DNA from 2 places in the Arthrobacter sp. Ld5 genome. Region 1 is predicted to be linked to the other one. Evidence: predicted binding sites of a transcription regulator. Region 1 holds the regulator's gene; the other holds the start of a gene.
The links. The regulator HrcA, encoded in region 1, represses chaperone genes, less so after heat shock. The targets are predictions, from matches to a motif close to TTNGCACTCGNNNNNNNCGAGTGCNAA.
Positions count from the first base shown of each region.

Region 2: ACSGDB_RS14125 (Hsp20/alpha crystallin family protein) is a predicted target of HrcA. The motif match lies at 3,144-3,170, and genes of this name have one in related genera.

Region 1 is NZ_JBPKBO010000018.1:31,842-35,890, reverse strand. Features, by position in the region: gene ACSGDB_RS08845 (16S rRNA (uracil(1498)-N(3))-methyltransferase) at 1-699, opposite strand, end outside; gene dnaJ (molecular chaperone DnaJ) at 702-1,832, opposite strand; gene hrcA (heat-inducible transcriptional repressor HrcA) at 1,951-2,964, opposite strand; gene ACSGDB_RS08830 (DUF3097 family protein) at 3,133-3,996, shown strand.
Region 2 is NZ_JBPKBO010000024.1:241,179-245,227, forward strand. Features, by position in the region: gene ACSGDB_RS14110 (GAF domain-containing protein) at 1-1,176, opposite strand, end outside; gene ACSGDB_RS14115 (hypothetical protein) at 1,389-1,601, opposite strand; gene ACSGDB_RS14120 (SDR family oxidoreductase) at 1,699-2,496, opposite strand; gene ACSGDB_RS14125 (Hsp20/alpha crystallin family protein) at 2,599-3,060, opposite strand; tRNA gene ACSGDB_RS14130 (tRNA-Val) at 3,273-3,346, opposite strand; gene ACSGDB_RS14135 (DUF2630 family protein) at 3,540-3,785, shown strand; gene ACSGDB_RS14140 (haloacid dehalogenase type II) at 3,785-4,049, shown strand, end outside.

The DNA.
Region 1 (4,049 bases):
GACGTGCGGTCCGAGGCGTGCGGTTCGGGCCCCGGCGGCACACAGCTTCGCCAGCTCCGCCTCGCTGATGCCGCCCTCCGGTCCGACGACGACGGCCGTCGACGTCGCTGCCGGGGATCCGACGGCGAGCAGCGCGGACACGTGGTCGGTCAGCGGCCGGTCGGCGTCCTCGTGGAGGACGATCACGCGGTCGACGGTCGCCGCCCACGCGGCCAGGCGCGGGGTGTCCAGCACGGCGTGGACCTCCGGCACGAACGACCGGCGGGACTGCTTCGACGCGGCCCCCACGAGGGACGCCCACTTCTGCCGGCCCTTCTCGGCCTTGTCGCCGCGCCAGCGCACGATGCTCCGCTCGGCATGCCAGGGCACGACGGCGTCGACCCCGAGCTCCGTCGCCGCCTCCACGGCCTGTTCGTCGCGTCCGCCCTTCGCGAGCGCCTGGACGAGCACCAGCCGGTGCCGTGGCGCGGGCTCCTGGCCGGCCACCTCGACGGTGAGATCGACCGTGCCGTTGCCGACCGCGGTGATGACGCCACCGATCCGGTAGCCCGCGCCGTCGGAGACGTCGAGGCGCTCACCCTCACCGAGGCGGCGGACGATGGCCGCGTGGCGCCCCTCGTCCCCCCCGAGCGCGAACACGCTGCCGGGGGTCGCTGCACGGACCGCCTCGCCCGGCCCGAAGAACAGGGGACGCGTCATGTTCAGCGGTTTCCGAGCCGCTCCCGCAGGCGGGCGAAGACGCCGGAACCGCTGCTGGCCAGCTGGCCGTCGGTGTACTCCTCGTTGCGCAGCTCGGCCAGCTTGCGCAGGAGCTCCTCCTGCTGCGGGTCCACGTTGCGCGGGGTCTCCACATTGAGGTGCACCCGCAGGTCCCCCCTGCCCTGGCTCCGCAGATGCGTGACGCCCAGGCCCCGCAGGGTCAGGATCTCCCCCGGCTGCGTACCGGGCTTGATGTCGAGCTCCTGGTCGCCGTCGTAGGTGTCGAGGTGCACGGTGGTGCCGAGCGCCGCCGCGGTCATCGGGACGCTCAGCGTCACGTGCAGATCGTCGCCGTCCCGCAGGAAGGTGGAGTCGGTGGCGACCCGGATCTCGACGTACAGGTCGCCCTGCGGCCCGCCGGCGGTCCCCGCCTCACCCTGGCCGGCCAGCTGGATGCGCGTGCCGGTGCTGACGCCCGCGGGGACCTTGATGGTCAGCGTGCGGCGGGCGCGGACCCGTCCCTCGCCGCTGCACTCGTGGCAGGGGCTGGGGATGACGGTGCCGTAGCCCTGGCACGTGCCGCAGGGGGCGCTCGTCATGACCTGGCCGAGGATCGAGCGCACGGCCCGCTGGACCTGGCCCGACCCGCCGCAGATGTCGCAGGTCCGGGGCGAGGTGCCCGGCTGGCAGCAACTGCCGTCGCAGGTGGGGCAGGTCTCCGCCGTGTCCACCTCGATCTTCTTGTTGGTGCCGAAGACCGCGTCCTTCAGGTCGATGCGCACGTTGATGAGCGCGTCCTGGCCCCGGCGCGTCCGCGAGGGCGCGCCGGACTGCTGCCCGCCGCCGCCGAAGAAGGTCTCGAAGATGTCCTGGAAGGCGAAGCCGGAGCCCGAGTAGCCCGCGCCGTACCCGCTGTCCGTCCCGTTCTCGTTGCCGGTGGTGTCGTAGACCCGCCGCTTCTGGGGGTCGGACAGGACCTCGTAGGCGTGGCTGACGCGCTTGAACTCCTCCGACGCGTCCGGGCCCGGGTTGACGTCGGGGTGGAGCTTCCGGGCGAGCTTGCGGTACGCCTTCTTGATTTCCTCCCCGGTCGCACCCTGCGCTACACCGAGAACTTCATAGTGATTACTCACTCCTGCACATCACTTCCTGTTGAACGTTCTGTCGTCTGCTCACCGGCTGTGCCGGCGGAAAGGCCATGGTCGGCCCTGGGCGGCCGTCGACAACCCAGAACCGCGGCCCGCTGCCCCGTTATTCCTCGAGGATCCTCGAGAGGTAGCGGGCGACGGCGCGTACGGCCGCCATCGTGGTCGGGTAGTCCATCCGGGTGGGCCCGAGGATCCCGAGCTTCGCCCCGGCGTCCGGCCCGTACCCTGTCGCCACCACGGAGGCCTCCGACAGGCCTCCATAGGGATTCTCGCTCCCGATCCGCACCGAGATCCCGCGGGCGTCGTACTCCATCTCCGACAGCAGCCGGAGCATGACCACCTGCTCCTCGAGCGCCTCGAGGACGGGCCCGATGCTCAGGGGGAAGTCCCCGGTCGAGCGGGCCAGGTTGGCCGTGCCGGCGAGCAGGATGCGATCGTCCCGACCGAGCCCGGCAAGCTGCTCGAGCGCCTTCACGATCGTACCCCCGTGGGCGCGCAGCCCCGGAGGGAGCCGGGAGAGGGCGACGGCGAGCTCGCCCGGCAGGGCCGTGAGCTTCACCCCCGCCACGGCGGACAGGATGCGCTGCTTGAGCTCCGAAAGCTCCGACTCCTCGATGTCCGCGGTCGTCCGCACGATGCGCTGCTGCACCACGCCGTTCGTCGCGATCAGGACCACGAGGACCTGCTGCGGCGCCAGCAGCACGCATTCGATGTGCCGCACGGACGCCCCGCCGACGCGGGGGAACTGGACGACGGCCACCTGCTGGGTGATCTGCGCGAGCAATCTCACAGTGCGGTCCATGACGTCGTCGAGATCCTCGGCGCCCTCCAGGAGGGTCTGGATCGCCTTCTTCTCCGGCGCGGACAACGGTTTCACCTCGGAGATGCGGTCCACGAACAGGCGGTAGCCCTTGTCGGTGGGGATGCGTCCCGAGCTGGTGTGGGGGGCGGTGATCAGGCCCTCCTCCTCGAGGACGGCCATGTCGTTGCGGATGGTGGCCGAGGAGACCCCGAGCCGATGGCGGTCCACCAGGGCCTTGGACCCGACCGGCTCCCGGGAGTGGACGTAGTCCTCGACGATGGCCCGGAGCACCTCCAGGCGTCGCGGTTCACTCATTCCTGTGTCACCTCCGGATCCGTTCGTCTGGTCGCGCGGCGGGTGGTCCCGGCGGTTAGCACTCGACACACCCAAGTGCCAAGTCTAGTACGTCCGCGTGGATTGTTAGCATTGGGAGCCCGGGCTGCGGCAGACCGCCGGAGCCCCCGTGGGAAGGACGAACCGGGGATGGACTACGGCTGGGGAGCCCAGGACATATCGGCTCCGAAGCGGGTGGCGCTCCCGGATGTCCCCGTCGAGAAGGACCTGGTCCTCGAAGACGTGCAGAGTGGATTCGTCGGCGCGGTGATCCGGGTGGAGAAGTCCGGCGGACTCCACGTGATGGTGCTCGAGGACCGGCGTGGCACGACCCGGACATTCCGGCTCGGCCACGGCTTCCTCCTCGACGGCCGCCCGGTGCACGTCGTCGCGCCCGCCCCGGCCGCTGCCCGTGCGGCCGGCCCTGCCGCCGCACGCACCGCCTCCGGATCCGTCCGGGTCGAGAACGCGCGGGCGAGGACGGCGCGCGCGAGCAGGATCTGGGTGGAGGGCCAGCACGACGCCGAACTCGTCGAGAAGGTGTGGGGTGACGACCTGCGCCTCGAAGGGATCGTCGTCGAGCCGCTCCACGGCGTGGACGACCTGGAAGGCGCCATCCGTGCCTTCGGTCCCGGTCCGCAGCGCAGGCTCGGCATCCTCGTGGACCATCTGCTCCCGGGCACCAAGGAGTCCCGGATCGCCCAGCAGGCGATGACCGCCCCCGGGGCCCGCGGCAACGTGCTGATCGTCGGCCACCCGTACGTGGACGTATGGCAGGCCGTGAAGCCGGCGGCGCTGGGGCTGACGGCCTGGCCCGTGGTCCCTCGCGGCCAGGACTGGAAGACCGGCATCCTGGCCGGTCTCGGCTGGCCGCACCACGATCAGGCCGCCGTGGCCAACGGCTGGAAGCGCATCCTCGGTCGTGTCGTCACCTACGCGGATCTGGAACCGTCGCTGCTGGGCCGCGTGGAGGAAGTGATCGACTTCCTCACCGCAACCCCGGACCGTCCCTGAACAGGTCGGCGCCGCCACCGCGTATTCTTGGAGCACTCCGGGGGGAAGTTCCA
Region 2 (4,049 bases), on a different contig from region 1:
GATGACGCGGTCGTGCAGGTCCCGGGCGATCCGGTCACGATCGGCGGAGAGGGCGTGTTCTTCCTGGCGTCGGTTGGCGCGGGAGAGGTCCAGGGCCAGGCCGGTCTGTGTGCCGAACACGGTTGCTGATTCGAGGTCGGCTGCGGAGAACGGGGTGGCGCCCTCCTGCCGGGCGATGATCAGGATCCCGTTCGATGTTGCCTGGTAACCGAGCGCGACGATCATGACGGGCCCGAGCCCCGCAGCGGTGTCCGCGTCGAAGACGTCCCTCGGATCCCGTGCCCGGAACCCCTGCCCCGTCTGCAGGACGGTCGTCATGGCCGGGCCCGGCATCCTCTGCCCCGTCGGGATGGCCGGCGCTCCGACCGATGTCGTGCATACCAGCGCCCCGTCCGGGCCGGGGGTGGCCACCACGACGAGGGCCGCCCCTGACACGTTCCGGGCCTGGCCGGCGATGAGTTCCAGGCCGCCCGCGTGCTGGGGGAAGGGCGGGGTCGTGAGGTGTTCGTTGACGCTCATGCCCGCCTCCAGCCACTGCTGACGCCGGGTCTTGTCCTCGAACAGGCGCGCGTTCTGGATGGCCAGGCCCGCCGCCGCGGCGAGGGCGGCGGCCAGGTCCTCGTCCTCGTCCGTGAAGTCCCACCCGCCGCGCTTCTTCGCCAGGAACAGGTTTCCGAAGACTCTGTCCCGCACCTGGAGGGGCACGTCCAGGAACGAGGACAGTGTGGCCTGGTCCTCGGACAGCGCCGCGCTGCCCACAGGGAACCCCGGTGAGGCGGGATGCTGGTCGAGATCGAGGTCGAGGTCGAGGTCGAGGTCGAGGTCGAGGGGCTCGGGCGGGGTCGGATCCTGGCTCGGGCGCCCTGCCGCGTCCTGGCCGCCAGGGGATTCTCCGGTGCCCCGGGCCACCTCCTCGTCCAGCCGGACGGTGACGAAATGGTTGAGTTGCCCGTCCTCGCCCATGATCCCCAGGGCGCCGTACCGGGCATCGACGAGGTCGCAGGCGGAGCGCACCACCCGGTCCAGGACCGCTTCGAGGCTGAGGTCTTCCGTGAGGAGGACCACCGCCTCCAGCAGGCCCTCGAGGTGTTCCTGGACGACCAGCAGGTCCTCGGCCCGGTCCATGAAGTCCCGGAACAGCTCCCGCGTCCGACGACGCAACGGCTCACGCCACACTCCGGGCCCCCTCCCATGAAGCGACCCGCCGACCGGTGACCCGAAAGGACACACGACGGTCGGCCGCATGATCGCGGCCCAAAAATACCAAACCTGCTCATCAATAGCGAGGGTTCCCGGGTGCAGGGCACCAGCCCGATTGCTGGGGTGTCATCGTGTCAGCGCACCCTGGATCACCCAGCGCCGCCGACAGCGTCAGCGGGTGTGTCGGGTCAGGCGGGACGGAGGCGGTAGCCGTCCGCCCGGTGGACGAGCCGGCGCCCGCCGCCGTCGTCCAGCAGGATCCACAGGACGTCGTCGGTCCTCATGTCCAGGACGCCGCGGAGCTGGGGTCCCGTGGCGTGGTGGAGGGTGATGTGCTGGCCGCGCCGGAAGCCCGACCAGTCCTGGACCTCGGCATCGGTGGTGGGGGACGGGGTGTTCATGGTGGGCCTTTCGGGAGGGTCCGGGGATCCCACGCTAGCCGCGCGTCCTGAACGGCACGTGAATGCGCGCTGAAGAATCGGGCCACTCCCGCCCCCGTCACAGGGTCCGCCAGCCCCCGCTCGTCAGGTGCGACCCCGCCTGCGGGCCCATGAGGAGCATGCCGCCGTCGACCACGAAGGATGCCCCGTTGACGTAGCTGGAGGCACCGGAGGCCAGGAAGGCCACGACGTCGGCGATCTCCTCGGGCGCGCCGGGGCGGCCGAGCGGGATACCGGGACGGTCCATGGAGTGCGGGTCCTGCTCCTCGGAGTCGTTCATGGGCGTGTTGATCTCGCCGGGCAGCACGGCGTTGGCGGTGATGCCCCGATCCGCCAGTTCGAGGGCGATGGTCCGGATGAGGCCGCCGAGGCCGTGCTTGGAGGCGTCGTATGCGGCGGAGCCCACGCGGGGCTGCTCCTGGTGCACGCTGGTGACGGCGATGATGCGCCCGCCCCGTCCGCCGTCGATCATGTGCCGTGCCGCGCGCTGCAGGCAGACGAAGGCGCCGTCGAGGTTGGCGCCCAAGGTGCCGCGCCACGTGTCCCAGTCCGTCTCCATGAACATGGTGCCGCCGTTGACGCCGGCATTGTTGACGAAGACGTCGAGGCCGCCGAGCTCCTGCGCGAGCCGGTCGACGACGTCGCCGCACGCCGGCGCGTCCGTGGTGTCCAGTTGCGCGACGGCGGCCCGCACGCCCTTCTCCCGCACGAACCGCGCGGTCTCCTCGGCTCCCTCCTCGTCGGAGTGCCACGTGATGCCGACGTCGCAGCCCGCCGCGGCGAGGGCGATGGCGGTCGCGCGGCCGATGCCGGAGTCGGAGCCGGTGACGATTGCCTTGCTCGGTGTGAAGTCCATGTGCCCATCTTTCGCACCCGGGCGCCGGGCGCGCAAGCCGGCCGCCGATCGGGCGCGGAGTACCCCCGGACGGGCGTCCGGGGGTACTCCGGGTGGTCGGGGCTACGCGTCGACGGCGCCCTGGGGTGCGGTCCCGGAGGTCGACGAGCGGACCGCCTCGGCCGATTCCCCGCTGATCACCTCGATCTTGCGGGGCTTCGCGCGCTCGATGACGGGGATGGTCACGCTGAGGACACCGTTCTCGTAACGGGCGGAGATGCCCTCCGTGTCCACGCCCTGGCCGAGGTTGAGCTGGCGCAGGAACGAACCGCTCTCGCGCTCGCGGGTCAGCCACTTGACGCCCTCGGCGCTGCGCAGGGTGCGCTCGGCGCGGATGGTGAGGAGCTGGCCGTCGACGTCGATGTCGACGGATCCCGGGTCGATCCCCGGGAGGTCCGCGGAGAGGACGTAGTGGTCCCTCTCGCGGTAGAGGTCCATCGGCATGAGGCGCAGCCCGGAGCGGCCCTCCATCAGGGCGCCGGTCACACGGTCCAGCTCGCGGAAAGGATCGAATTTCATGGCCACGGGAAACAACTCCTTCGCTGATGCCACCGGCAGGTGGTTGGTGTGTCGAGAGTTGAGCGTCCTCCGCTCAACTACGAAAAATGTTAGCACTCGGTCGCGGTGAGTGCTAAGGGGTGGGCGTTCGCCCAGAACGAAATCCCGGACGCGGAAAAGGCCCGTCCCGACGGAGCGGTACGAGCCTTTTCGTGGTGCTGTCTCCAGCTGATCCTCAGTGCCTGCGCGGGGCCTCGATCCCCGGGCCTTCCGCGTGTGAAGCGGATGCTCTACCAGACTGAGCTACACAGGCAATTGGTTCTCCCATAGCTTAGGCCATCCGCGCCCCCCGCCAAATTCCCCCGCTCACGCGGCCCGCAGAGCCACCGCGCCCCGGCTTCCGCCCGGCATCGCGCTGGTCTTCGCGGGACCACCTCAGTAGCCTGAAGGAAAGCCTGCTGAGCATTATCGACGCGGGCCGGGCACCACTCAGAAGGGACAGCACCATGGACAACCAGGACATCCTGCAGCGCATCCAGACACTCGTCCAGGAGGAGCACGACCTCCGTGAACAGTCCCAGGACGCCGGAGCGGGGCAGCAGGACCACGCGACCCGCCTCAGGAAGGTCGAGGAGGACCTCGACCAGTGCTGGGACCTGCTGCGCCGGCGCCGCGCGAAGGCCGACGCCGGAGAAGACCCGACCGACGCCGAGGCCCAGCCCGTCAGCCAGGTGGAGGGGTACCGCCAGTAATGGCCCTGCCCCTCGTCCTGTTCGACGTCAACGAGACCCTGTCCGATCTGGGACGCATGCCCCAGCACTTCGAGGAGGTGGGCGCTCCGCCGCAACTGGCCGCCCTCTGGTTCGCCTCCGTGCTCCGTGACGGCTTCGCCCTCACGGCCACCGGCCGGAACGCGTCCTTCGGGGAGATCGCCGAGGACGCCCTGCGTACGGTCCTCGCGGGGCAGCGGCTCAACCGGGACCCCGGGGACGCCGTCGACCACCTGATGGCGAGCC